DNA from 3 places in the Kitasatospora sp. NPDC004531 genome. Region 3 is predicted to be linked to each of the others. Evidence: predicted binding sites of a transcription regulator. Region 3 holds the regulator's gene; each other region holds the start of a gene.
The links. The regulator HrcA, encoded in region 3, represses chaperone genes, less so after heat shock. The targets are predictions, from matches to a motif close to TTNGCACTCNGNNNNNCNGAGTGCNAA.
Positions count from the first base shown of each region.

Region 1: the regulator HrcA is predicted to act here: its motif matches at 7,271-7,297, upstream of groL (chaperonin GroEL).
Region 2: the regulator HrcA is predicted to act here: its motif matches at 1,409-1,435, upstream of groES (co-chaperone GroES).

Region 1 is NZ_JBSGDD010000014.1:82,154-91,536, reverse strand. It holds gene ACWEMJ_RS09350 (extracellular solute-binding protein) at 1-550, shown strand, start outside; gene ACWEMJ_RS09345 (DUF3263 domain-containing protein) at 587-817, shown strand; gene otsB (trehalose-phosphatase) at 859-1,701, shown strand; gene ACWEMJ_RS09335 (alpha,alpha-trehalose-phosphate synthase (UDP-forming)) at 1,891-3,357, opposite strand; gene ACWEMJ_RS09330 (glucosyl-3-phosphoglycerate synthase) at 3,442-4,416, opposite strand; SAM riboswitch class I at 4,580-4,708, shown strand; gene thrC (threonine synthase) at 4,726-6,006, shown strand; gene ACWEMJ_RS09320 (MoaD/ThiS family protein) at 6,041-6,319, shown strand; gene ACWEMJ_RS09315 (cold-shock protein) at 6,898-7,104, shown strand; gene groL (chaperonin GroEL) at 7,453-9,075, shown strand; gene ACWEMJ_RS09305 (hypothetical protein) at 9,169-9,383, shown strand, end outside.
Region 2 is NZ_JBSGDD010000052.1:18,285-27,667, reverse strand. It holds gene groL (chaperonin GroEL) at 1-859, opposite strand, end outside; gene groES (co-chaperone GroES) at 960-1,265, opposite strand; gene ACWEMJ_RS21035 (DUF6234 family protein) at 1,702-2,079, shown strand; gene ACWEMJ_RS21030 (class I SAM-dependent methyltransferase) at 2,101-3,279, shown strand; gene ACWEMJ_RS21025 (polysaccharide deacetylase family protein) at 3,255-4,142, opposite strand; gene ACWEMJ_RS21020 (hypothetical protein) at 4,214-4,459, opposite strand; gene tsaD (tRNA (adenosine(37)-N6)-threonylcarbamoyltransferase complex transferase subunit TsaD) at 4,471-5,550, opposite strand; gene rimI (ribosomal protein S18-alanine N-acetyltransferase) at 5,543-6,046, opposite strand; gene tsaB (tRNA (adenosine(37)-N6)-threonylcarbamoyltransferase complex dimerization subunit type 1 TsaB) at 6,068-6,715, opposite strand; gene ACWEMJ_RS21000 (hypothetical protein) at 6,848-7,420, shown strand; gene ACWEMJ_RS20995 (hypothetical protein) at 7,435-7,611, opposite strand; gene tsaE (tRNA (adenosine(37)-N6)-threonylcarbamoyltransferase complex ATPase subunit type 1 TsaE) at 7,714-8,223, opposite strand; gene ACWEMJ_RS20985 (alpha/beta fold hydrolase) at 8,285-9,383, opposite strand, start outside.
Region 3 is NZ_JBSGDD010000002.1:125,936-135,318, reverse strand. It holds gene ACWEMJ_RS01855 (PhoH family protein) at 1-451, opposite strand, end outside; gene ACWEMJ_RS01850 (ribonuclease Z) at 626-1,543, opposite strand; gene ACWEMJ_RS01845 (HIT domain-containing protein) at 1,547-1,900, opposite strand; gene ACWEMJ_RS01840 (S41 family peptidase) at 1,994-5,197, opposite strand; gene ACWEMJ_RS01835 (16S rRNA (uracil(1498)-N(3))-methyltransferase) at 5,356-6,099, opposite strand; gene dnaJ (molecular chaperone DnaJ) at 6,193-7,332, opposite strand; gene hrcA (heat-inducible transcriptional repressor HrcA) at 7,401-8,474, opposite strand; gene htpX (zinc metalloprotease HtpX) at 8,794-9,383, shown strand, end outside.

The DNA.
Region 1 (9,383 bases), on a different contig from region 3:
CAAGCGCCTCACCTACGACGACCCGTCCAAGGTCGACCGCAAGACCGCGTTCAACGACTTCGCCGCCGGCAAGACCGCCATGCTCAACGGCCACCCCGGACTGGTCAGCAAGGCCGTCGCCGGCAAGATCCGGTACGGCACCGCCGTGATCCCGCGCAAGGACACCGGCGTCAAGCCCTCCACCCTCGGCGTCGCCGACTGGGTGATGGCGTTCAAGGCGAACGGGCACAAGGCCGAGATCAAGAAGTTCCTCAACTTCGTCTACACGAAGGAGAACACCCTCAAGTTCGACGAGCAGTACAACATGCTGCCCGTCACCCAGGACACCCTTGAGGAGATGTCCGCCAACCCCGCGCACAAGGACCTCACCGAGTTCCTCAACGCGCTGCCGAGCGCCAACTTCTACCCGCTCGGCGACCCCTCCTGGGACAAGGTCTCCAGCATGCTCAAGCAGCGCATCGGCGAAGCCGTGAAGCCCGGCGCGGACGGGGTGCTCGGCGACCTCCAGACCGCCGCGGCGGCGGAGGCCTCGCGGGCCCGCAAGGGGTGACCCCGTCCTGACAGCCGGGGTGCTTAGCCTGGACGCATGGCTGAACTGACCGACCGCGACCGGGCGGTACTCGAACTGGAAGCACGCGGGTGGCGGACCGCCGGCGCCAAGGAACAGGCGATCCGGCAGGAACTCGGCATCTCCGCCACCCGCTACTACCAGCTGCTCAACGCCCTCCTCGACCGGCCGGAGGCGCTCGCCCACGCCCCCGTCCTGGTCAACCGGCTGCGGCGGGTCCGGCAGAACCGGCGCGACGCCCGGCAGTGAGACCCGCCCGCCGGCGGCGTGCGCCAGGTAGCGTCGGGGCCATGGGAATTGCTGAGCAGATCACGTCCCAGGCAGGGCGGACCGGACTGGCGGGCCTGCTCGCCGACCCGCGCTCCGCGGTCGTGGGACTCGACTTCGACGGCACGCTCGCCCCGATCGTCGCCGACCCCGAACAGGCCCGCGCCCACCCCGGCGTGGTCCCCGCCCTCACCGCGCTCGCGCCGCTGGTCGGCGCGGTCGTCATCGTGACGGGGCGGCCCGCCGCCACCGCCGCCGCCTACGGCGGCTTCGCCGCCACCCCCGGGCTGGAGCACCTCACCGTCCTCGGGCACTACGGGGCCGAACGCTGGACCTCGACGGACGGCGTCACGGCCGCGCCGGTGGCGCCCGGGGTGGCTGCGGTGCGGGGCGAACTCCCTTTGATCCTTGAGGAGTTGAAGGCGGGGGAGGGGGTGTTCGTGGAGGACAAGGAGCGGGCGCTGGCGGTGCACACCCGGCGGGCCGCGGACCCGGACGGGGAGTTGGCGCGGCTGCGGGCACCGCTGGGTGAACTGGCCCGGCGGCACGGGCTGGTGGTCGAACCCGGGCGGATGGTCCTCGAACTGCGGCCGCCCGGCGTCGACAAGGGCGTCGCGCTCCGGAAGTTCCTGGCGGAACGGGACGCCGGGGCGGTGCTGTTCGCCGGCGACGACCTCGGGGACATCGCCGCGTACGAGGAGATCGCCGCCCGCCGCAAGGCCGGCCACCCCGGGCTGCTGGTCTGCAGCGGGCCCGTCACCGGCGAGCGGCCGGTCCGCGAGCTCGCGGACCGCGCGGACCTGGTGGTGGCGGGGCCGGCGGGGGTGGTGGACCTGCTGACTGAGCTCGCGCGACTTTTGAAGTGAGGGCGGGGGCGGGCGCGAGGGCCAGGGAGCGCACCACCAGGGGCGCGGGGAACTGCGCGACAAGCGCAAGTCACGTCCGCAAGGTCGCGATCAAGTGCAAGTGATTGTCCCGCGTCGCGATCTTGCGGTGGGATGCCTTCCGCTTCGCGCAGTTCCCCGCGCCCCTGGTTGTGCGCTTCCTCCCCGCGCTCAGAGGGCCCGCAGTTGGTCGAGGAACCACTGTTGGGGCGGCAGCGCCGTTGCTGCGGCGGCGAGGCGTTTGGTGCGGTCGGCGCGGTCGGCTTGGGGCATGGCGAGGGCCAGCGCCAGCGCTTCGGCGGTGGCGACGACGTCGAACGGGTTGACGGTGATCGCGTCCTCGGCGAGTTCCTCGTGGGCGCCGGCCTCGCGGGAGAGGACCAGGGCGCAGCCGTGGTCGGAGACGACGGGGACTTCCTTGGCGACCAGGTTCATGCCGTCGCGGACGGGGTTGACCAGGGCGACGTCGGCGAGCCGGTACGCGGCGAGGGAGCGCGGGAAGTCGTCGTCGACGTGCAGGACGAGCGGCTGCCAGTCGGGGGTGGCGAATTCGGCGTTGATCTCCTCGGCGATCCGCCGCACCGCCGCCGTGTAGTCGCGGTACTCGACGAGGTCGGTGCGCGAGGGGTAGGCGAAGGCGATGTGGACCACCCGGTCGTGCCATTCGGGGCGGGTGCGGAGCAGGTGCCGGTAGGCGAGCAGGCCGCGGACGATGTTCTTGCTGAGTTCGGTGCGGTCGACCCGGACGATGGTGCGCCGGTCGCCGACCGTCTCACGGAGGGCGGCGAGGCGTTCGTCCACGTCGGGCCGGTGGGCGCGTTCGCGCAGGAACTCGCCGTCGGCGCCGAGGCCGTGGACGCCGAGCCGGGTGGTGCGTCCGGCCAGCGTGACGGTGAGGGCGTCGCGGTCGACGCTCGCGCCGAGGACGGCCTCGCAGCAGTCGGCGAAGGCGAGGGCCCAGCGGCGGGTGAGGAAGGCGGCGCGGTCGGCGCCGAGGATGCCGCGGAGGACCTCGGCGGCGATGTCGTCGGGCAGCAGCCGGTAGTACTCGGGCGGCGCCCAGGGGGTGTGCGAGAAGTGGCCGATGCGCAGGTCGGGGCGGAGTTCGCGGAGCAGCGCGGGGGCCAGCGAGAGGTGGTAGTCCTGGATCAGGACGGCGGCGCCGGGGGCGGCCTCGGCGGCGAGGGCGTCGGCGAAGGCGGCGTTGTAGGCCCGGTAGGCGGCCCATTCCGTGCGGAAGCCGGCGTCGAAGGCGGGCTCGGTGGGGATGTCGTACAGCAGGTGGTGGACGAACCACAGGGTGGAGTTGGCGACGCCGTTGTAGGCGCGGGCGAAGGTCTCCGGATCGATGTCCAGCATGCGGACGGCCTGTCCGCCGACGTCGTGGCCGGCCCGGTCGAGGCGGCCGTCGGGGGCCTGCCGGGCGGCGGTGCGGTCGGCGTCGGAGAGGGCGGCGCAGACCCAGACGGCGTTCGGGTCGTCGATCGCGGAGAGCCCGGAGACCAGGCCGCCGCCGCCTCTGCGGAGGCTCAGCGTGCCGTCGTCCTCCGTGCGGAAGGACACCGGGCCGCGGTTGGAGGCCACCAGGATCGGGGCGGCTCCGGACTGCGTGGGGCGTTCGGACGCGTGATCGGCCATACAGCCAACCTTGCCGTGTGATCAGCGGACCAAACCACCCGGCGCGGTCCGCACCCGGTGAACAGTCGGGGTCGGCCGGGCCGGTCAGCGGTCGCGGTACTCGGGCACGGTGACCATCGGGGGACGCTCGGTGGCGGGGACGGGGTGGGTGCGGGGGGTGAAGCCGTCGGGGGTGCGGGTGTACTGGGTGAGCAGCGGGCGGACCAGGTCCTCGTCGGCCTTGAGCCGGTGGCTGCGGTCGAGGCGTTCCAGCGCGGTGCGGTAGATGGTGGCGGCCATCCGCCCGAGGGCCTGGCCGTCCTGGTGGCGGTGGTGCCGGACGCCGACGTCGACCTGGGCCAGTGCGTCGAGTCCGACCAGCTCCAACGCGTCCACCAGCAGGCCGAGTTCGACGCCGTAGCCGGTCGGGAAGGGCAGTCGCTCCAGCAGGCTGCGGCGGGCCGCGTACTCGCCGCCGAGCGGCTGGACGAAGCCGGCCAGCTGCGGCCAGTGCAGGTTGAGCAGCGGGCGGGCGACCAGTTCGGTGACCCGGCCGCCGCCGGCCGGGACGACCGCGCCGGCCGCCTCGAACGGCCGGTCGTACATCGCCTTGACCAGGTGCAGCGCAGGGTCGGTGAGCAGCGGGCCGACGATGCCGGAGACGAACGCCGGGTCGAATTCGCGCAGGTCGGCGTCGATGTAGCAGACGATCGCGCCGCTGCTGGCGAGCAGCGAGCGCCACAGCACCTCGCCCTTGCCGGGGGCGGCGGGCAGCCGGGGCAGGATGGCGTCGCGGTGCACCACCCGGGCGCCGGCGGCGGCCGCGGCGGCGGCGGTGCCGTCCACCGAGCCGGAGTCGACCACCAGCAGCTCGTCCACCAGGGGGACGCGCTCCATCAGCTCGGTGCGGATCGCGGTGACGATCTCGCCGACGGTGGGCTCCTCGTCCAGGGCGGGCAGCACCACGCTGACGGTGCCGGCCGGGCCGGCGGCGCGCTTGGCGGCGAGCAGCCGGTCGAGCGGCCGGTCGGCGGCCGTCCAGGATCGGCGGCGCAGCCAGTCGGCCACCTCCGGCAGTATCCCGGGCTCGGGCTGCTCGGCCAAGATCTCGCTCCCTGTCTCGGACCGTCTCGGGTGTCGGACGGTGGGGTTCGACTGCACCGGCCTTCCGTTACAGTCTTCGTACTGCGTTCGGACCTTCGCACGTCGGGGTCTTTCGCAGCGTACGACCACAACTTCACAGAGCTCATCCAGAGGGACTGAGGGAACGGCCCGTTGAAGTCCCGGCAACCCTCCCGTGCGGCCGCGCAGGCCCGGCGGGACAGGTGCCAATTCCGTCCCGGGCGCGACCGCGACCCGGGGAAGATGAGGAGAAAGGGCCTCGCCACCATGGCTGTTGACACCCCCGCACCCGCCGCCGTCGACCTCGGTCCGGCCACCGCGCTGTCCTGTCGCGAGTGCGGCACCCGCTTCCCGCTCGGCCCGAGCTTCGCCTGCCTGGAGTGCTTCGGCCCGCTGGAGATCGCCTACGACTACGCCGGCTACGACGCCGAGGAGCTGCGCAAGCGGATCGAGGCCGGCCCGGCGTCGATCTGGCGCTACGCCCCGCTGCTGCCCGTCCCGGCCGACGTCGCCGGCAAGCCGAACCTGAACCCGGGCTGGACCCCGCTGGTGAAGGCCGACAACCTGGGCCGCGAGCTGGGCTTCACCGCGCAGCTGCACATCAAGGACGACTCCGGCAACCCCACCCACTCCTTCAAGGACCGGGTGGTGGCCTGCGCCATCGAGGCCGCCCGCGCGTTCGACTTCACCACGCTGTCCTGCTCCTCCACCGGCAACCTGGCGGGCGCGGTGGGCGCCGCCGCGGCCCGGGCCGGCTTCAAGTCCTGCGTGTTCATCCCGCACGACCTGGAGCAGGGCAAGGTCGTGATGGCCGGGGTGTACGGCGGCGAGCTGGTCGGCATCGACGGCAACTACGACGACGTGAACCGCTTCTGCTCGGAGCTGATCGGCGACCCGGCCGGCGAGGGCTGGGGCTTCGTCAACGTCAACCTGCGCCCGTACTACGGCGAGGGCTCCAAGACCCTGGCGTTCGAGATCTGCGAGCAGCTCGGCTGGCGGCTGCCCGAGCAGATCGTCATCCCGATCGCCTCCGGCTCCCAGCTCACCAAGATCGACAAGGGCCTGCAGGAGCTGATCAAGCTCGGCCTGGTCGAGGACCGCCCGTACAAGATCTTCGGCGCCCAGGCCGAGGGCTGCTCCCCGGTCTCCGCCGCCTTCAAGGCCGGCCGCGACGTGATCAAGCCGGTCAAGCCGGACACCATCGCCAAGTCGCTGGCGATCGGCAACCCGGCCGACGGCCCGTACGTGCTGGACATCGCCCGCCGCACCGGCGGGGCCGTCGAGGACGTCACCGACGCCGAGGTGGTCGAGGCGATCAAGCTGCTGGCCCGCACCGAGGGCGTCTTCGCCGAGACGGCCGGCGGCGTCACCGTCGGCGTGCTCAAGAAGCTGGTCGAGACCGGGCAGCTCGACCCGAGCAAGGAGACCGTCGCGATCAACACCGGCGACGGCCTGAAGACCCTCGACGCGGTCGCCGACTCCGGCATGACCGCCGTGATCCGCCCGACGCTGGAGTCCTTCCGCGCCGCCGGCCTCGTCTCCGCCTGAACCGCCGCCCCCACGCCTTCCTAGGAGCACCCCCATGAGCGCCACCGTCCGCATCCCCACCATCCTCCGCACCTACACCGGCGGCGCCGCCGAGGTGACCGCCGAGGGCGCCACCCTGGCCGCCGTCATCGCGGACCTGGAGGCCAACCACGCCGGCATCGCCGCCCGCCTGCTGGACGACACCGGCAAGCTGCGCCGCTTCGTCAACGTGTACGTCAACGACGACGACGTGCGCTTCGCGGACGGCCTGGAGACCGAGATCAAGGACGGCGCCTCGGTGTCGATCATTCCGGCGGTGGCCGGCGGCTGCTGACGCCGCGCATTCGCCCCGTCCCGGCAGCCGCCGTCAGGCCTTCGGAATTCGATTTCCGAACCGCCTGGCGGCGGCTTGCCGCATCCGCGCCGGGTGCGCTTCCCGGGTGCGGGCGGCCGGGTTTCCGGCCCGGCGGGGCGCTGGAATTCCGGCGCCCGCACAGGAGTAGAGTGCCGGTGGCGCCGTTCCCCGATACGGCCCGTTCCAATCCTCGTTTTTCCCCGAATCGCACTCGCGCCGGTCCCCGTCCCGTCCCGCGCTCTGAGACATGCGCCGGACCGTTCACCGCCCGACCTGTCAGGCCGCCGTCAGAATTCTTCCGGCGATTTGCGGTGACGCGTCCGTTATGTCCGGTGGCAATTGTCGCCCCGCACACCTTTCGCCCCGTCATATCCCCTGGCGGGTACGGAGTTTCCGCGAAATTAGGGCCTGTTGCGCAGGGCGCATATCCGGATACATTCAGCCGCGACAGAGGCTGCGCCGTACGGGGGGGAGTCCCCACAGGCCGGCCTTCCAGACCTCCGGGTCCGCGTCCCGCGGATCTCTGAAGGGCCAGCACAGCACAAGGGGAGTTCGGAATGGCTCAGGGCACCGTCAAGTGGTTCAACGCCGAGAAGGGCTACGGCTTCATCGCGGTCGACGGTGGAGCGGACGTGTTCGTCCACTACAGCGCGATCCAGATGGACGGCTACCGCACCCTGGAAGAGGGCCAGCGGGTCGAGTTCGAGATCTCGCAGGGTCAGAAGGGTCCGCAGGCCGACATGGTTCGTGCCGCCGGCGCCTGACAGCCCGGCAGGACCGCACGCACGACAGGTACCAACCGGCAGGTCCGGCTCCGGCGCGACGCGCGTCCGGGGCCGGGCCTGCCGGCGTTTCCGGGCCGGGCCTGCGGGTTTGCTCGGAGCCGGCCCGCGGGGTTTCCCGGGCGCCTGTCCGGGCATGCCGAATGGGCTTGCACTCGACACCCCCGAGTGCTAATCATTGGCGTTAGCACTCACAGCGTGAGAGTGACAACGGACCGGGCCGGTGAGGCCCCGGAAGCGGTAGGGGAGGAGACCCCCGCGTCCTGGGCCGTCCGTCGCGGGCACCCCCTTGGTCCGAGCAGTCGACCGTGTCCCGGAGGACCACTTCTAATGGCCAAGATCATTGCCTTTGACGAGGAAGCCCGCCGCGGCCTTGAGCGTGGCATGAACCAGCTTGCCGACGCCGTGAAGGTCACGCTCGGCCCCAAGGGTCGCAACGTCGTCCTGGAGAAGAAGTGGGGCGCCCCCACCATCACCAACGACGGTGTCTCCATCGCCAAGGAGATCGAGCTCGAGGACCCGTACGAGAAGATCGGCGCGGAGCTCGTCAAGGAGGTCGCCAAGAAGACCGACGACGTCGCGGGTGACGGCACCACCACCGCCACCGTGCTCGCCCAGGCGCTCGTCCGCGAGGGTCTGCGCAACGTCGCCGCCGGCGCCAACCCGATGGCCCTCAAGCGCGGCATCGAGAAGGCCGTCGCCGCCGTCTCCGACCAGCTGCTGGCCCAGGCCAAGGACGTGGAGACCAAGGAGCAGATCGCCTCCACCGCCTCCATCTCCGCCGCCGACACCCAGATCGGCGAGCTCATCGCCGAGGCCATGGACAAGGTCGGCAAGGAAGGCGTCATCACCGTCGAGGAGAGCAACACCTTCGGCCTGGAGCTTGAGCTCACCGAGGGCATGCGCTTCGACAAGGGCTACATCTCCGCCTACTTCGCCACCGACCTGGAGCGCATGGAGACGAGCTTCGAGGACCCGTACATCCTCATCGCCAACTCCAAGATCTCCTCGGTCAAGGACCTCCTCCCGCTGCTGGAGAAGGTCATGCAGAGCGGCAAGCCGCTCGTCATCATCGCCGAGGACGTCGAGGGCGAGGCCCTGTCGACCCTGGTCGTGAACAAGATCCGCGGCACCTTCAAGTCCGTCGCCGTCAAGGCCCCGGGCTTCGGCGACCGCCGCAAGGCCATGCTGGGCGACATCGCCATCCTGACCGGCGGCACCGTGATCTCCGAGGAGGTCGGCCTCAAGCTCGAGAACGCCGGCCTGGACCTGCTGGGCACCGCCCGCAAGGTCGTCATCACCAAGGACGAGACCACCATCGTCGACGGCGGCGGCGACAGCGACCAGGTCGCCGGCCGGGTCAACCAGATCCGCGCCGAGATCGAGAACTCCGACTCGGACTACGACCGCGAGAAGCTCCAGGAGCGCCTCGCCAAGCTGGCCGGCGGCGTGGCCGTCATCAAGGCCGGCGCGGCCACCGAGGTCGAGCTCAAGGAGCGCAAGCACCGCATCGAGGACGCGGTGCGCAACGCCAAGGCCGCCGTCGAGGAGGGCATCGTCGCCGGCGGTGGCGTCGCCCTGCTGCAGGCCGGTGTCGCGTTCGAGAAGCTGGAGCTGGACGGCGACGAGGCCACCGGCGCCAACATCGTCCGGGTGGCCCTGGAGGCCCCGATCAAGCAGATCGCCACCAACGCCGGCCTCGAGGGCGGCGTCGTGGTCGAGAAGGTCCGCAACCTGCCCGCCGGCCACGGCCTGAACGCCGCGACCAACGAGTACGTCGACCTGATCGCCTCCGGCATCATCGACCCCGCCAAGGTCACCCGCTCCGCCCTGCAGAACGCCGCCTCCATCGCGGCGCTGTTCCTGACCACCGAGGCCGTCATCGCCGACAAGCCGGAGAAGGCCGCCGCGGCCGCCGGCGGCGGCATGCCGGGCGGTGACATGGACTTCTGATCCGGCCCTTCGGACGGATCCGTCGTTCTCACGCCGTGAGGGCGGTCTCCTTCGGGAGGCCGCCCTCGCGGCGTTCTTTGGGACAATGGGCGGATGGCCAGCCCCGAAATCGAAACCGCCCTGCACAATGCGCGGGCGCAGATCCTTGCCGACCTCACCGCGCGGGACGTCGCCGATGCCGCGATCGTCTCGCTGGTCGAGGATGCCGTCACCCACCGGCGGTGGTGGCTCGAACAGTGGCCGGACGGGCGCGAGTTCGTGCTCGGGCTGGTCGCGCAGGACGTGCAGGACGCGCTGCTGGAGTCGTA
Region 2 (9,383 bases), on a different contig from region 3:
CCTTGCGGCGGTCACCGAAGCCGGGGGCCTTGACCGCGACCGCGTTGAAGGTGCCGCGGATCTTGTTGACCACCAGGGTGGACAGGGCCTCGCCGTCGACGTCCTCGGCGATGATCAGCAGCGGGCGGGAGCCGCCGGCCTGCAGGACCTTCTCCAGCAGCGGCAGGAGCTCCTGGATGGAGGAGATCTTGCCCTGGTTGATCAGGATGTACGGGTCCTCCAGGACGGCTTCCTGGCGCTCCGCGTCGGTGACGAAGTACGGCGACAGGTAGCCCTTGTCGAACTGCATGCCCTCGGTGAACTCGAGCTCGACGCCGAAGGTGTTGGACTCCTCGACGGTGATGACACCGTCCTTGCCGACCTTGTCGATCGCCTCGGCGATCAGCTCGCCGACCTGGGTGTCCTGGGCGGACAGCGAGGCGACGGCGGCGATGTCGTCCTTGCCCTCGATCTCGCGGGCGACCGACAGCAGGTGCTCGGAGACGGCGGCGACGGCCTTGTCGATGCCCTTCTTCAGGGCGGCCGGGCCGGCGCCGGCGGCGACGTTGCGCAGACCCTCGTTGACCAGGGCCTGGGCCAGCACGGTGGCGGTGGTGGTGCCGTCGCCCGCGACGTCGTTGGTCTTGGTGGCGACCTCCTTGACCAGCTGCGCGCCGAGGTTCTCGTACGGGTCGTCGAGCTCGACCTCGCGGGCGATGGTCACACCGTCGTTGGTGATGGTGGGGGCGCCGAACTTCTTGTCGATGACGACGTTGCGGCCCTTGGGGCCGATGGTCACCTTGACGGTGTCGGCCAGCTTGTTGACACCGCGCTCCAGCGAGCGGCGGGCGTCCTCGTCGAACTGCAGGGTCTTCGCCATGATCCCGTTTCCTCAGGGTGTGGTCTGCGTACGTGGAGCAACAACCGCGCCCCGGGCCCCTGTCAGTGTCGACACGGATCCGGGGCGGGCTGGGGACGTCTTACTTCTCGATGATGGCGAGAACGTCGCGAGCCGAGAGGACGAGGTACTCCTCGCCCTGGTACTTCACCTCGGTGCCGCCGTACTTCGAGTACAGGACGATGTCACCGACGGCGACGTCGAGCGGCAGACGCTGGCCGTCCTCGAAGCGGCCCGGGCCGACGGCCAGGACGACGCCCTCCTGGGGCTTCTCCTTGGCGGTGTCCGGGATCACCAGGCCGGAGGCGGTGGTGGTCTCGGCGTCGAGCGGCTGGACCACAATGCGGTCCTCGAGCGGCTTGATGGCAACCTTGCTGCTGGTGGTCACGTCCGAGCTCCCCTTCGGAGATTACGGGGTTGTCTAACAGGTAGGTGGGCGATGGTGCGCAACTGCCGTCGCGGGGGTCAGACACGCATCGTCGCGTTAGCACTCCCCCTGGGGAGAGTGCCAGGAACGACCTTAGGACGCCGTTAGCACTCAGTCAACCAGAGTGCCAACGACGTCGTGTCGGATTTGGGTACGGCACCCCCGGAGCTGAGGGCCGGTACTCAGGAATCGGCGCCGACTCCCGCGCCAGGATCGGCACATGACGAGGACAAGGCCCTCGGTCCGGCGGGATGTGTTCCATGCGCTCCGGTTGACGGCACTGGAGGCCCCGCTGCTGGCGGCGGTGACGCTCTCGGCGCTCCGCGGATGACCGGGCGGGCAGGCTGAGTGCGGATACTCAGGCGCGCCCCGGCCGTGCGGCCCGAGACTGGCGGCCATGTCTCGTGCTCAGAAGTTGGTCATCGACGTCCCGGCCATGCTCGGGCTGCTGTGCCTGAACGCGGTCGTCGGGGCCTGGGCGTTCCTGTACCTCGGGTTCTCCACCATGGCCTCGGACGGCGAGGAGGCGCCCGACACGGTCCTGGTGCTGTTCCTCTGCGCCGCGCTGCCGACGGTGATCGCCGCGCTGGCCGGGTGGCGGCGGTACTGGGTGACCGCCGTGGTGCACGTGGTGCTGGCGCTCGCGGTGCTGGGGTTGGCCCTCGCCGGGTACGCGTACGAGCACCGGCAGGACGGGGAGCGCCGGCCGGCGCCGCTGCCGAGCGACTACCACCCCTGCTACAGCGGCTCGGACTGCTCGGCGACCGGCGGGTGAGCGGGCGGCGAGAATGAGGGGGTGGAGATCGAATCGTTCCGGGCGCTGCTGACCGAGCAGGGGCAGGCGCTGCTGGCCGAGTTGCGGGAGTTCACGGCGGAGCAGGAGCTCGCGCTGGCGACCCGGTTGCGGCGGGAGTATCCGGCCGAGCTGGTGCGGGCGGCGTTCGAGCAGGCGCGGCTGCGGCAGCGGGCGGAGGCGAAGTTCGGGGCGGACGCGCGGTCGATGTACTTCACCCAGAACGGGGTGGAGCAGGCGACCCGGCGCAGTGTGGCCGAGTGGCGGGCGGGGCGGTTCGCGGCGCTCGGGGTGAAGCGGCTGGCGGACCTGTGCTGCGGGATCGGCGGGGACGCGATCGCGCTGGCGCGGGCCGGGATCGCGGTGCTGGCGGTCGACCGCGACGAGCTGACCTGCGAGGTGGCGCGGGCGAACGCGGCGGCGCTGGGCGTGGCGGAGCTGGTGGAGGTGCGCTGCGCGGACGTCGCGGACGTCGACACGGACGGGTTCGACGCGGTGTTCACCGACCCGGCGCGGCGCACCTCGCGGGGCCGGGTGTTCGACCCGGAGGCGTACTCGCCGCCGCTGTCCTGGGCGGTGGAGGCGGCCCGGCGCACCCCGTTCGGGGCGTTGAAGGTGGCGCCGGGGATTCCGCACGAGCTGGTGCCGGAGGGCGCCGAGGCGGAGTGGGTGTCGGACCGGGGCGAGGTGAAGGAGGCGGTGCTGTGGTTCGGCACGGCGTCCGCCGAGCCGTACCGCGCGACGCTCCTGCCCGGCCCGCACTCGCTGGCCGGCGGCGCGCTGCCGGATCCGCCGGTGGGCCCGGTGGGGCGATACCTGTACGAGCCGGACGGCGCGGTGATCCGGGGCCGGATGGTCGCGGAGGTGGTGGCGTCGACGAACGGGCGGCTGCTCGACCCGATGATCGCGTACGTCACCTCGGACGAGCTGCACCCGACGCCGTACGCGCATGCCTACGAGCTGACGGACGTACTGCCGTACAACGTGAAGAAGTTGAAGGCGCTGGTGAAGGAGCGCCGGATCGGCACCGTGGTGATCAAGAAGCGCGGGGCGTCGGTGGTCCCTGAGGAGCTGCGGCGGCAGTTGAAGCCGTCCGGGCCGAACGCGGTGACGGTGATCGTGGCCCGTACCGCGGCCGGCCCGGTGATGATGCTGGGTCAGCCGGTGGGCCTGGCGATGTAGTCGTCGAGCCGGGCGACGGTGAAGCCCTGCTCCTGGATGCGGGAGAGCATCTCGCCGAACATCTGGGTCATCGTCTCGCCCTTGAGGTCGGACGGGCCGCGGAAGTGGGCCAGGATGATGTCGCCGCTCTTCAGCTTCTTGTCCGCGGCCTGGTACTGCATGTCGTGGATCTGCATGGATTCACGCCACAGCACGATGGCGCGCGGCCCGCACTCCTGCACGGAGGTGTTCAGCGTCGGGGTGTGGGCGCCGTCGCCGTAGGGCGGGCGGAACAGGTACGGGGCGGTGCCGTACTGCTCGGCGAGGGCGGTCTGGTCGTCGCAGATCTGGCTCTTCTGCTGGGCGCCGGAGAGCTTGCTCATCACCGGGTGGTTGACGGTGTGGTTCTGGACGGTGTTGCCGAGCGCCTGGAGCTGCTTGAAGTAGGCGTAGTCGTTCTTGACGATGTCCCTGGTCAGGAACATCGTGATCGGCACCTTCAGGTCGGTGAGCATCTGGACGAACTTCGGGTCCTTCTCGGCCCCGTCGTCGATGGTGATGAAGACGACCTTGTCCTGGGTGGGGACTTCGCTGAACACCGGCACCGGACCGGTCTTCGTCAGCTTGATCGGCTTGTCGGCGGGCGGCGCGGGCGCCTTCGGCAGCGGCTTGAGGCCCCACTTGGCCCAGGCGGCGTCGCCGACCGCGTCCTGCGCGGGGGCCGAGGCGGCGCCCGACGGCGCGGAGGAGGCGGCAGAGGACGCGGCGGCCGGCTGGGCGGGGGCCGCCGACTTCGCGGCGGGCGCGGAACTGCCGCACCCACTGGCCGCCAGCAGCACGGCGAGCGCCCCCGCCGCGTACCCGATCCGGGCGCTGTTCGTCACCGGTGTCCCCCGCTCTTCAGCTCTACAGACGTGTCGATGTTCTGGACGAACGCTACCGGCTCCGCGGTTGCCTAACCGACGTCCGTACGGGTGAACGTCCAGTGGTGCACCGGGCGCGCCAGCAGCTCGGCCGGGGGCTCCGGCACCGGCTGCGGCTCGCCGGCCCAGAGCGCGATCAGCAGCACCCGCTCGCCGGGCGCGGTGAACAGCTCGACCCGTTCCAGGCCGTCCGCCCCGCGCACCGCCGGGAGCGCGAACTCCCGCGCCCAGGCGTGCAGTTCACCGCCCCGGCCGGCCGTCGCCCGGGCCTCCCACATCGCCGCCAGGGTCACTTCAGCGCCTCGTGGGCGTGCGCGTGGAAGTCGGTGTGCGGGACGTGGGTCTCGGTCACCGGCAGCGAGGAGTCCGCCGACAGGTCGAAGGAAGAGGGGGTGCGGTTGCGCCAGACCATCTCCGCGCCGAGCGCCGCCACCATCGCGCCGTTGTCGGTGCACAGGCCCGGGCGCGGCACCCGCAGCACGATGCCCGCCTTGTCGCAGCGCTGCTGGGCCATCTCGCGCAGCCGGGAGTTCGCGGCGACGCCGCCGCCGATCATCAGGTGGTCGACGTCGTTGTCCTTGCAGGCCCGGACGGCCTTGCGGGTGAGCACGTCGGTGACCGCCTCCTGGAAGGACGCGGCGACGTCCGCCACCGGCACGTTCTCGCCGGCCCGGCGCCTGGCCTCGACCCAGCGCGCCACGGCGGTCTTCAGGCCGGAGAAGGAGAAGTCGTAGGCCGGGTCGCTCGCGCTGCTCAGGCCGCGTGGGAAGGCGATCGCCCGGCCGTCGCCCTCGCGGGCCATCCGGTCCACCACCGGCCCGCCGGGGAAGCCCAGGCCGAGCACCCGCGCGACCTTGTCGAAGGCCTCGCCGGCCGCGTCGTCGATGGTCGCGCCGAGCGGCCGCACGTCGGTGGTGATGTCGCCGGACAGCAGCAGCGAGGAGTGCCCGCCGGAGACCAGCAGCGCCATGGTCGGCTCGGGCAGCCGGCCGTGCTCCAGCTGGTCGACGCAGATGTGCGAGGCCAGGTGGTTGACGCCGTACAGCGGCTTGTCCAGCGCCCACGCGTACGCCTTGGCGGCGCTCACGCCGACCAGCAGCGCGCCGGCCAGGCCGGGGCCCGCGGTGACGGCGATGCCGTCCAGGTCGCTCGCCTTGACGCCGGCGGTGTCCAGCGCCCGCTGGATGGTGGGGACCATCGCCTCCAGGTGCGCCCGGCTGGCGATCTCCGGGACGACGCCGCCGAACCGGGCGTGGTCGTTGACCGAGGAGGCGACCGCGTCGGCGAGCAGCGTGGTGCCGCGGACGATGCCGACGCCGGTCTCGTCGCAGGAGGTCTCGATTCCGAGGACGAGCGGTTCGTCAGCCATTGTGATGATCCTTCAGATCGCTTGCATCGCTTGCCAGGTGGTCCAGACGCATCACCAGTGCGTCCACGTTGGCGGGCTGGTAGTAGCCCCGCCGGATGCCGACCGGCTCGAACCCGAACCGCTCGTACAGCCGCTGCGCGCGCAGGTTGTCCACCCGCACCTCCAGCAGCAGCTCGGCGCAGCCGCGCCGGACCGACTCCTCGACCAGGTCGGTCAGCAGCATCGCGCCGAGGCCCGCGCCCTGGTGCCCGGACTCCACCGCGATGGTCTGCACGTCGCCGTCCGCGCCGACGGCCATCAGCCCGGCGTACCCGACGACCCGGTCGTCCTCGTCCACCGCGACCACGTAGTGCCGGCTGCCGCCCGGGTGGGTCTCGGCCAGCTCGGACCAGTACATCCCGCGCGACCAGGCGTCCTCGGGGAACAGCAGGTGCTCCAACGCCATCACGGGCTCGATGTCCCACCAGCGCATGGGGCGCAGCGCGAACCTAGCCACGGTCGCCGACTCCCGTGCGCGTCACGCCGGAAGCACCGCCTTGTAGCCGGCGGGCACCTGGGCGTCCGGGCGGCGCAGGTACAGCGGGGCGTTCGGCAGCAGTGCGCGGCCGGCGGCCAGCTCGCGGACGGCGAAGTCGGCGAGCGCGCCGGCCGAGACGTGCTCGGGGCCGCTCGCCGCCGGCAGGCCGTACAGCAGCGCGCCCGCGCCGACCGTCCGCGCGCCGGGCTCGATCTCCGCCGGGCGGTCCACCGCCGGGCCCGAGACACGGGCGCCGGACGCGTCGTAGGAGGCCCAGTAGACCTCCTTGCGGCGGGCGTCGGTGGCGACCGAGAAGGCGCCGTCCAGACCCTCGGTGCGGGCCTGGTGGGCGATCGCGTCGAGGGTGCAGACGCCGTGCACGGGCAGGCCGAGCGCGTCGCCGAGCGCGGCGGCGGTCACCAGGCCGACCCGCAGGCCGGTGTACGGGCCGGGGCCGACGCCGACCGCCAGGTCGGTGAGCTGCCGCTTGTCCACGCCGGCGGTGCGCAGCACGGCGTCGATGGTGGGCAGCAGCAGTTCGCCGTGCCGACGGGCGTCGACCTCGTAGGACTCGGCGAGCACGCGCTCGCCGTCGTGGACGGCGGCCGTGACGGCGGGGGTGGCGGTGTCGAAGGCGAGGAGGAGCACGGGTTCAAGGTTAGAGGGTCCGGCGCGGGTGCCCGCACCGGCCGGGAACACACGATCGGAAGAGGCCGAAGCGGCGGCGCGGACCTGGCACGATGGGCTCGGACGTGTGGCGCGGAGCGTTGAGGAGCGGACGTGGCGAAGCTGGGCCCTGGTGTGGTGGTCGGCGGACTGACCCTGGGCGCCGTGGCGGTGATCGGGCTGCTGGCGTTCCAGGCGAACGGCGCCGCGTCCCGCGCGGTGGCGAGCACCCCGGCCTCGGCGAGCGCCCCCTCCGCGGCGGCCTCGCCGTCGGCGAGCGAGAAGCCGACCGCTCCCCCGCTGCCGGCGGACTCCGGGGCGGGCCTGCGGGTGGTGTTCTCGTTGAAGGACCGCCAGGTGTGGCTGGTCGATCCGAAGAAGCCGGAGCAGGTGGTCGCCTCGTTCCGGGTGACGCCGAGCAACGCGCTGCCGAACCCGGGCGCGTACACCGTCTACAGCCGCACCGCGGCGGGCACCGGCACCGACGGCCGGCAGATCGAGCACGTGGTGCGGTTCGCCCAGCAACAGGGCACGGTGTTCGGTTTCAGCGCACTGGTGGACGAGAACGCGCCCGCGCCCTCGCTGGACCCGAAGACCAAGCTGGGCGGCATCCGGGCGTCCCGCGCCGACGGCCAGGTGCTGTGGGACTTCGCGCCGAACGGCACCCGGGTGGTCGTCGTCGCCTGACCCCGGGCCGGGCGCTACGCGGCGTGGCGCTCCGGCGGGGTGGAGACCGCCTCGGCGGCCCGGCAGGACGCCAGCAGCGCCCGCATCGGCACCGGCGGGGCCTCGGCGTCCTTGCGCGGCTGCTCCGGGTCGGGGCGGGCCGCCTCGACGGGGGCGTCGGCCGGCTCGGGACGGGGGGTGGTGCTCGCCATGGGGCGCCTCCCTAGTTAGGCACACCTAACCTGCTGCCGCCATCCCATCACGCCCACCGGCCGGGCCGCAACAGTTTCCCGACGCGCTGTCGGAAACCCCGCTCAGTTGTCACCCAATACGGTGAGGTCCACGTCGTCCCAGCGACCGCCGAGCCCGGTCACGGTGACCCGGCGCCCGTCCGCCTCCTCGGTGACGTCCGCCTCCGCGCCGCCCAGGGTCCGGTCGATCCGGACCTCCAGCCGGTCCTCGGACAGCTGCTCGACCTTGCCCTCGCCCCACTCGACCACGATCACCGACTCCGGCAGCGAGACGTCCAGGTCGAGGTCCTCCATCTCGTCCAGGCCGCCGCCCAGCCGGTACGCGTCCACGTGCACCAGTGCCGGGCCGCCGGTCAGCGACGGGTGCACCCGGGCGATCACGAAGGTCGGCGAGGTGACCGCGCCGCGCACCCCCAGGCCCTCCCCCAGGCCGCGGGTCAGCGTGGTCTTGCCCGCGCCCAGCTCCCCCGACAGCAGCACCAGGTCGCCGGGGCGCAGCAGGGCGGCGAGCTGCCGGCCGAGGCCGGTCATCCGCTCCGCGGTGGCGACGGTCAGAGTGGTCTGCGAACCCATGGCGTCCTTCTTCGTTCGTTGCGGCCACCCCTACGGTGCCACACCGCGCGCGGGCGCCCGCTCAGGCCTGGGGCCGCTGCCCGTCCGACCCCTCCGGCGCCTGCGGCAGCGGACCGGTGCCGGCCCGCTCGGCGGCCCGCTCCAGCAGGGCGAGCAGCTCCCGGTCGACCGGCTCGGCGCGCTCCAGCATCACCAGGTGCCCGGCGTTCTCCACCAGCACCAGCCGGGAGCCGGGCAGCGCCGCCGCGATCGCCTCGGAGTACTCGGGCGGGGTGAGCAGGTCCTTCGTGCCGGCCAGCACCAGGGTGGGCACGCCGTCCAGCGCGGCCAGCGCCGCCTGCTTGTCGTGCAGCGCGAACGCCGGGTAGAACTCGGCGACCACGTCGATCCGCGTCGCGTCCAGCAGCTGCTCGGCGAACCGCGCCACTCCCGGGTCCACGTCCTGCCCGCCGAACGAGAACCGCCGGTAGAACACCGCCGCCAGCTCCGACCCCCACCGCCGGGTCGCCTCCACCAGCTCGACCTGGCGACCCAGCAGCCGCACCACGCCGGGCGCGACCCGCTTCATCACCTTCGCCCCCGCGGCGGGCAACCCCAGCGTCACCGAGTCCCAGCCGCCCGCGAGCGTGCCGATCAGCGCCACGCCCGCCACCCGGCCGTCCGGGCCGAACAGCTCGGGGTGCTGGGCGGCCAGCGCCAGCACCGTCATGCCGCCCATCGAATGCCCCACCAGGACGACCGGGCCCTCGGGCACCACCGCGTCCAGCACCGCCCGCAGGTCCGCGCCGAGCTGGTCGATCGAGGCCGGCTCGCCCTTCAGGTACGACCGGGAGCGCTCCGAACGCCCGTGGCTGCGCTGGTCCCAGAAGACGCCGGGCAGCACGCCCCGCAGCGCCGCCCGCTGGAAGTGCCAGCTGTCCTGGTTCAGGCAGTACCCGTGGCAGAACACCACCGTCGGACCCGGCCCGTCGGCGGCGTCCACCTCCACGTACAGCTCGGTGCCGTCGTCCGCCCGCACCCGCTGCGGCGCCCCCCGCAGCGACCCGAACGGCGCCGCCGCGTCCAGCTCCTCCCGCGCCCGCCGCCGCATCGCCCGCCCCACCGTCAACCGCTCCACCGCGACGCCGGCGGCGGCCCCGGCGGCCAGCACCCCGAGCGAT
Region 3 (9,383 bases):
CGATGGTGTGCTTGTCGATCGCGTCGACGTAGCGCTGCTGGTTGAGCGTCTTGGGGCGGATGGTGCGGCCCCGGTTGGACAGGATGTTCGCCGTGAACACCTCGGACGGGGCCGGGTGGGCCGGGTCCTCCGCGGCGCTCCTGAGCATGGTGATGGAGCGCTCCACGGCGTCCTCCGTCAGTGGCTGGCCGGTGCGCAGCACCAGCATCATCTCGGTGAAGAGCTGCTTGACGAGCGCGACCTCGGCGGGAGAGCCGGTGGCGGTCACCTCGTTTCCGCGCACGTGGATGTCGGCGTCCGGGAAGCCCTTCTCGATCACGCGCAGGAGCGAGTCGGCCGCACCCAGCAGCGTGACCATCGGGTGCTTCTCCGGGATGACTATCCGGGTGCTGGCGGCCGCCGCGTCGGGGCGCCGCTGTCCGTCGGTTCGGGTCTGCGGTGTGTCAGTCATGGGTCGGCGCTACGGCCTGCCTCATCCCAATCCGTCGTCTCGTGTGGCCAGGGCTCTCCAGGCCACCAGGGTACGCCGCGCGGATGTTCGCCGGAGCGGCGCGGCGGCTTCGATGGTGCGGGCTGTCGCCCCGATGTGCGAGCGGTTTTCCGTCCTCGCGCGCCCCGGGGGCGCTCAACGGCGCGGCGGGACGGGGATCCTGGCGAGGTCCTCGGCGATCACGACCTCGCCGTCGAAGTGCTTCTCGGCCTCCGCGCGGTGCGCCTGCAGGTCCGGGTAGCGCTGCGAGAAGTGGGTCAGCACCAGTCGGCGCACTCCGGCCTCGGCGGCCACCCGGGCGGCCTGCGCGGCGGTCAGGTGGCCGTGCTCCTCGGCGAGCGCGGCGTCCGCCTCCAGGAAGGTCGCCTCGATCGCCAACAGGTCGGCGCCCTCGGCGAGTTCGGCGACCCCGTCGCACAGCCGGGTGTCCATCACGAAGGCGAACCGCTGCCCGGGCCGCCGCTCGGCGACCTCCGCCAGCAGCACCGTCCGCCCGTCCACCTCGACCCGGCCCTCGCGCTGCAACTGCCCCACCAGCGGCCCCCGCAGGCCCAGTTCGCGCAGCCGCTCGGGGCGCAGCCGGACGCCGTCCGGCTCGGTCAGCCGGTAGCCGAACGACTCCACCGGGTGCGACAGCCGGACCGCCGCCAGTTCGAACGGCGCGCCCGGGGCCTCCAGCGGGCCGGGCCCGGCGATCGGGCGCTCCCGCAGCTCGGCGGTGGCGTGGTAGACGCTGGCGTGCCGCAGCCGGTCGAAGAACAGCTGCCCGGACGCCGGGTAGTAGGCGTCCACCGGGTGCGGGACGCGGTCCAGGTTGATCCGCTGCACCACGCCGGGCAGGCCGAGGCAGTGGTCGCCGTGGAAGTGCGACACCGCGATCCGGGTGATCCCGGTGGCGCTCACCCCGGCGTGCAGCATCTGCCGCTGGGTGCCCTCCCCCGGGTCGAACAGCAGCCCCTCGCCGTCCCAGCGCAGCAGGTACCCGTTGTGGTTCCGGTGCCTGGTCGGCACCTGGCTGGCCGTGCCGAGGACGACGAGTTCACGCTGCGACAACGGTCAGACCAGCCCCTCGGCGAACGTCTGCCCGCCCAGCACGTGCACGTGCGCGTGGAACACCGTCTGGCCGGACTCCGCGCCGGTGTTGAAGATCAGCCGGTACGACTCCAGGCCCTCGCCCTTCGCGGCCTCGCCGGCCTCGACGAGCAGCTCCGCGGCGATCTCCGGCTCCGCGGCGGCCAGTTCGGCCGCGTTGGCGTGGTGCACGTGCGGGATCACCAGCAGGTGGGTGGGCGCCTGCGGGTTGATGTCCCGGAACGCCAGCGTCCGGGCGCTCTTGCGCACCACCGTCGCCGGGATGTCCCCCGACACGATCTTGCAGAACACACAGTCCGCCTGCGGCTCGCCGGCCATCTCCCGCTCTCCTTCTGAACAGCCGTCACTGGTCACGCCGACCTTACAGGCAGGGGGCGCGGGCCGGCTCGGACCCGCGCCCCCTCGTCCGGTTCAGTCGATCGGCGGCGCGACCTTCGCCGGGGTGGCGGCCAGCGACTCCAGGGCGACCCGCACCGCGGTCTCCAACTGCGGGTCGCGGCCCGCCGCCCAGTCCTGCGGCGTGGTCGCGACCTCGATGTCGGGGGTGACGCCGCCGTTCTCCAGGCCCCAGCCGTAACCCTCCAGCCAGCTGGAGTACTTGGGCTGGGTGACCACCGTGCCGTCCACCAGGTCGTACTTGTTGTCGATGCCGATCACGCCGCCCCAGGTGCGGACGCCGACCACCGGGCCGATGCCGAGGGCCTGGATCGCGGCGTTGACGATGTCGCCGTCCGAGCCGGAGAACTCGTTGGCGACCGCCACCACCGGGCCGCGCGGGGCGTCCGCCGGGTACGGCTCGGGCCGGTCCAGGTCGCGGGCGCGGTTCCAGCCGACGATCCGGCGGGCCAGCTTCTCGACGATCAGCTGCGAGGTGTGGCCGCCGCGGTTCTCCCGCAGGTCGACCACCACGCCCTCGCGGGCCATCTCGATCCGCAGGTCCCGGTGCAGCTGCGCCCAGCCGGCGCTCTGCATGTCGGGCACGTGCAGGTAGCCCAGGCGGCCGCCGGACAGCTCGTGGACGGCGGCCCGCCGCCCGGCCACCCAGTCGTGGTAGCGCAGCGCCTCCTCGTCGTCCAGCGGCACCACCACCGGGTGGCGCTCGCCGCCGTCCTTGCCGCTGACGGTCAGCTCCACCGGCTGGTCGGCGGTGCCGGCCAGCAGCGGGCCGGGGCCGGTCACCGGGTCGACCGGGCGGCCGTTGACCGCCAGGATCGCGTCGCCGGGGCGGATCGCCGCGCCGGGCGCGGCCAGCGGGGAGCGGGCCCGCGGGTCGGAGGACTCGCCGGGCACCACCCGGGCCACCCGCCACACCTCGCCGTCGCGGACCAGGTCCGCGCCGAGCAGGCCCTGCCGACGGGCCGCCTCGGTGCCCCGGCCGGGCGGGATCACGTAGGCGTGCGAGGTGCCCAGCTCGGCGACCGTCTCCCAGAGCAGGTCCACCACGTCGGAGTGGCAGCCGGCCCGGTCCACCAGCGGACGGTAGCGCGCCAGCACGCCCGCCCAGTCGACGCCGCCGAGGTCGGCGCGCCAGAAGTTGTCGCGCATCAGCCGGCCGTTCTCGTCGAACATCTGCCGCCACTCGGCGGCCGGGTCGACCGTCACCCGGATCCGGTCGAGGTCCACCGCGGCGTCCTCGCCGTCGTCGGCCTTCTGGTCGGCCGGGACGATCCGCAGGCCGCCGTCCTCCAGCACCGCCAGCCGCGCGCCGTCCCCGGACACCGAGAAGGTGTCCACACCGGTGAGCAGTTCCTCCACCTTGCGCTTCTTCAGGTCGTAGCGCTCCAGCGCGGTGGCGGCCGGGGTGTCGTCCAACGAGGCCGCGCTGTCGCCGAGTTCACCGCTGAACGGGATCCGGCCCCACAGCACGCCGTCCTTCGCCGCGCGCAGCGCCCCGAACCGGCCGGCCGCCACCGGGAACGCCACGATCCGGTCCGCCAGGCCCTCCAGGTCGACCCTGGTGGTCGGTGCCCCGGACTCGCCCATGTCGCCGTCCTTGCCGTCCTCGTCCTCGCCGCCCACCGGCCGCCCGGCCCGCTGCGGCCCGAACGGCGACGGGGTGTCGGCGGCCAGCGTCAGCAGGTACGGGCGGGTGCCGCCGGGGAACGACAGGTCGAAGACGTGCTCGTCGTACACCGGGTCGAAAGTCCGCACCGACAGGAACGCCAGGTGCTTGCCGTCCGAGGTGAACGCCGGCGAGTAGTCGTGGAACCGCTGCGGCGTCGCCTCGCTGACCGTCCGCGAGGTGAGGTCGGCCAGCATGATCTGCCGCAGCGACCACGGCCCGAGCACCGGCTGCGACCACGCCAGCCAGCCCGAGTCCGGGCTGAACACCGGCCCGCTGACCTCGCCGTCGCCGCTGCGCGCCAGCTCGTGCACCGCGCCGTCGCTGAGCGCCACCAGCAGCAGCCGGCCGTCGTGCGAGGCGACCGCGAGCTGCCGGCCGTCCGGGGAGACCGTCAGCGACAGCACCCGGCCGAGCTGCCCCGAGGCCAGCCGGCGGCGCTCCGCGCCCAGTACCGAGGGCGCGTACTCGATCGCGTCGTCGCCGTCGGCGTCCGTCACCCACACCGCGCCCTGCGCGCCGTCCTCGCCCGGCACCACCCGGGCCAGCCGGTTGCGCACCCCCGGCGTCTCGTCCAGCACCCGCGACGGGCCCTCGCGGTGGGTCACCCAGTGCACGGTGCCGCGCACCACCACGGCCGCCGCCCGGCCGGTCCGGTCCGCGGCCGCGGACTCCACCTGGCCGTCCGCCCGGGTCGGATGCGGCCGGCGGCTGCTGCGCGGCCCCGCCAGGTCGATCTCCAGCCGGCGCGCCTCGGCGCCCTCCAGGTCGTCCAGCAGCCACAGGTCGCCGGCGCTCTGCCAGATCACCCGGGTGCCGTCGGTGGATGCCTGCCGGGCGTAGAAGCCGGTGTCCGCCGGGCCGTGCGCCCGCAGGTCGCTGCCGTCCGGAAGGCTGGAGTACAGGCGCCCGACACCCTCGTGGTCGGACAGGAACGCCACCCGGTCGCCCACCCACAGCGGGCACTCCAGCTGGCCGTCCAGCTCGGCGTGCAGCCGCTCGAACTCCGCCGCGCCGATCCACAGCTTGCCGGCCCGGCCGCCCCGGTACCGCTTCCAGTGCGCGGCCTCCCGGTTGTGCGTCCCCAGCAGCACCCGGCCGCCGGTCGCACCCGCCGGCACCGGCTCGAACGCCAGCGCGCCGATCGGGCCGTACGGCAGCCGCTCCGGCTCACCGCCGTCCAACGGCACCGCGAACGCCCACGTCCGGCGGATCGTCTCCTGGCCCGCCGTGCTGATCGCGATCGGCCGGCCGTCCCCGGTCCAGCCCACCAGCGCCGTGTACGGGCTCCCCCAGTACGTCAGCCGCCGCGCCTGGCCGCCGGCCACCGGCGCGACATGCACCTCCGGCGCGCCGTCCCGCTGCGACGTCCACGCCACCGTCAGGCCGTCCGGCGAGATGCGCACGGCGCCCACCGGCACCTGATCCGCCGTCAACCGCCAGGCCCGCCCGCCCTCGACGGGTGCCAGCCAGACATCGTCCTCCGCAACGAACGCGACAAGGTCGCCGGACAGGTGAGGGTGGCGCAGGTATCCGCGCGTCGAATCGGTCACCCGGCCACCCTAGAACGTGCGAAGGAAGCGACGCGGGGAAATATCGGCAGCGGACGCGAACCAGGGAGAGCACCACCAGGGGCGCGTGGGGGTACCTCCCGGCCCGCCAGGGCTGGGGGAGAACTGCGCGGAGCGGAAGGCCTCCCACCGCGCGCTCCTTACCCCCAGCGGCCGGTGCGGCCCAGCAGCAGCGCTCCCGCCGCCACCCCCGCCGTCGACGTCCGCAGGACCGACGGCCCGAGCCGGAACGCCTTCGCGCCCGCCTCCGCAAAGGCCGCGAGCTCCTCCGGCGACACCCCGCCCTCCGGCCCGACGATCAGCACGATCTCGCCCTCGGCGGGAAGCGACGCCGTCGCCAGCGGCAGCGACCCCTCCTCGTGCAGCACCGCCGCGAACGAGGCCGCGGCCACCAGCGGCAGCAGCTGCCGCGTCGTCATCAGCTCGTGCACCTCGGGGAACCGCAGCCGCCGCGCCTGCTTGCCCGCCTCGCGGGCCGTCGCCCGCCACTTCGCGAGCGCCTTCGCGCCGCGCTCGCCCTTCCACTGGGTGATGCACCGCGACGCCGCCCACGGCACCACCGCGTCGACGCCGACCTCGGTCATCGTCTCGACGGCGAGCTCCCCGCGATCGCCCTTGGGCAGCGCCTGGACGACGGTGATCCGCGGCGCCGGCGCGGCCTCCTCGCGGACGGCGGTCACCAGCACGTCCAGCGCGTCCTTGCCGTGCACCGCCGCGATGGTCCCGTCCGCACCGCGGCCGCGTCCGTCGGCGAGCGTGACGGCCTCGCCGGGCTCCAGTCGCTTGACGGCGGCGGCGTGCCGCCCCTCGGGGCCGTCGAGGCGGACGGTGGCGCCGGGGGCGGCGCCCGCCAGGTCGTCGACGACGAACACCGGTGCGGTCATCGGAACAGGAACCTCTCACGTCGCGAACAGCAAAAGACCCGGGCCGGAAGCGGCGGCGTGCGCCACTCCCGGCCCGGAACGAACAGCTGGGGCTCAGCGCCCGTTGAAAGCGTCCTTCAGCCGGGAGAACAGCCCCTGCTGACCGGGGGCGAACTGCCCGGACGGCCGCTCCTCGCCGCGGATCATGGCGAGCCGCCGCAGCAGCTCCTCCTGCTCCGGGTCGAGCTTGGTGGGCGTCTGCACCTCGACATGCACTATCAGGTCGCCCCGGCCGCCGCCGCGCAGGTGGGTGATGCCGCGGCCGTGCAGCGGGATCGACTGGCCGGACTGGGTGCCGGGCCGGATGTCGACCTCCTCCAGGCCGTCCAGGGTCTGCAGCGGGACCTGGGTGCCGAGCGCGGCAGCCGTCATCGGGATGGTGACCGTGCAGTGCAGGTCGTCGCCGCGGCGCTGGAAGACCGCGTGGCTGGTCTCGGCGATCTCCACGTACAGGTCGCCGGCCGGGCCGCCGCCGGGGCCGACCTCGCCCTCGCCGGCCAGCTGGATCCGGGTGCCGTTGTCGACACCGGCCGGGATCTTGACGGTGAGGGTGCGGCGGGCCCGGACCCGGCCGTCGCCCGCGCACTCCGGGCACGGGGTCGGGACGACGGTGCCGAAGCCCTGGCACTGCGGGCAGGGGCGGGAGGTCATGACCTGGCCCAGGAAGGACCGGGTGACCTGGGAGACCTCGCCCTTGCCGCGACACATGTCACAGGTCTGCGCGGAGGTGCCGGGCGCGGCGCCCTCTCCGCTGCAGGTGGTGCAGGTGACGGCGGTGTCGACCTGGAGTTCCTTGGTGGTGCCGAACGCGGCCTCCTCCAGGGTGATCTCCAGTCGGATCATCGCGTCCTGGCCGCGGCGGGTGCGCGAACGCGGGCCGCGCTGGCCGGTCGCGGCGCCGAAGAAGGCGTCCATGATGTCCGAGAAGCCGAACCCGGCCGCGCCCGCGCCGAAGCCGCCCGCGCCGCCGCCGTTGGGCGACAGCGGGTCGCCGCCGAGGTCGTAGACCTGACGCTTCTGCGGATCGGAGAGCACCTCGTAGGCGGCGTTGATCTCCTTGAACCGCTCCTGCGTCTTCGGGTCCGGGTTGACGTCCGGGTGCAGTTCACGGGCGAGGCGCCGAAACGCCTTCTTGATCTCGTCCTGCCCCGCGTCGCGTCGGACGCCGAGTACCGCGTAGTAGTCCGTGGCCACCAAATGCTCCGGTTTGTTCCGCCTCTAGAAGTGCTCGCGAGGGCTGCGTGAGGTTTCACGCAGCCTTGCTATGACTCGGCCAGGATCTGGCCGACGTACCGTGCCACCGCTCGCACCGCCCCCATTGTGCCCGGGTAATCCATCCGGGTCGGACCGATCACTCCCAGCTTTGCCACGCTCTGGTCGCCCGAACCGTAACCGACGGAGACCACCGACGTGGAATTCAGGCCCTCGTAGGCGTTCTCGTGGCCGATCCGGACCGTCATCGCGGAGTCGCCGGTCTCACCCAGCAGGCGCAGCAGCACCACCTGCTCCTCCAGTGCCTCCAGCACCGGACGGATGGTGAGCGGGAAGTCGTGGCCGAAACGGGTGAGGTTGGCGGTGCCCGCCAGCATGATCCGTTCCTCGTTCTGTTCGGCGAGCGTTTCGAACAGCACAGTCAGCACGGTGCTGACCGAGGGCCGGTCGGCCGGTTCGAAGCCGGCCGGCAGGTCCTCCAGCAGGGTCGGCACCTCGGGCAGCCGACAGCCGCCCGCCATGCCGTTCAGCTTGGCCCGCAGGTCTCCCAGCAGGGTCTCGCCGACCGGGCCGGGACAGTCCACCATCCGCTGCTCGACCCGGCCGGTGTTGGTGATCAGCACCAGCATCAGCTTGGTCGGGGTGAGCGACACCAGTTCGATGTGCCGGACCGTGGAACGCGTCAGCGACGGGTACTGGACCACCGCGACCTGCCGGGTCAGCTGCGCCAGCAGCCGCACCGTGCGGGCCACCACGTCGTCCAGGTCGACCGCGCCCTCCAGGAAGTGCCGGATCGCACGGCGCTCCGGAGCCGTCATCGGCTTCACCTCGGCGAGGCGGTCGACGAACAGCCGGTAGCCCTTGTCGGTGGGGATCCGGCCGGCGCTGGTGTGCGGCTGGTGGATGAACCCGTCCTCCTCCAGCGCGGCCATGTCGTTGCGCACCGTGGCCGGCGACACGCCCAGGTTGTGACGCTCCACCAGGGCCTTGGAGCCGACCGGCTCCTCGGTGCCCACGTAGTCCTGGACGATCGCGCGGAGCACCGACAGGCGGCGCTCGCCCAGCGGACGCACGGACGGGCGCGGGTCGATCTGGCGGCCGTCGGGCTTCCCGTCGTCCGGCATGGGCACGCACCTCCGTCGTCGTCCGTTGAACCGGTGGTCGATCAGACTCTGGCACTCAACTGGTCAGAGTGCCAGAACCGTACCTGCCAGTGTACGGCCCGGGCCTGATGGCAGGAACGGTCCGCCCACGTGATCCTCGACCGAAATCCCGCACCCGAACGCCGCGCCACCCGCCGCCGGGGGCCGGTGCCGCCGCGTTTCCCCCGCCTTCCCCCCGGATTCCCCTCCCACTCACGTCGGATTCCGCTCGCCGCGGATGGTGCCCGCGGGCCCCGCCGGTGGCAGCATCGAAGGCGAGGACGGCGAAGGAGGAGCAGCGATGTCGGCATCACGGCAGCACTCCCGGTTCACCCCCGACCGCGGCCTGACCGGCCGGATGGTCACCACCATGTTCCTGATCGGCCTGCTCTACGTCGGCTTCACCGGGCTGCTGATCGTGCTGCTGCGCGGCGCCTGGCCGCTGGTGGTGCTGATCTCCGGCGGACTGTTCGTCGCGCAGTTCTGGTTCTCCGACAAGATCACCGAACGGGCGATGGGCGCCCACCCGGCCTCCCCCGAGGAGTTTCCGCAGCTGCACGGCGCGGTGGACCGGCTGTGCGCGCTCGCCGACATGCCCAAACCGCGGGTCGCGGTCGCCCACAACGACATGCCCAACGCCTTCGCCACCGGCCGCAACCCCGAGAACGCGGTGGTCTGCGTGACCACCGGCCTGCTGCGCCGACTCGAACCGGAGGAGCTGGAGGGCGTCCTCGCCCACGAACTCTCGCACGTCGCGCACCGGGACGTGGCGGTGATGACGGTGGCCGGCTTCCTCGGCGTGCTGGCCGGTGCGATGACCCGAATCGCGCTGTACGGCGGGATGATGGGCGGCGGCAACCGCAACAACAACGACTCCAACGCGGCCATCGC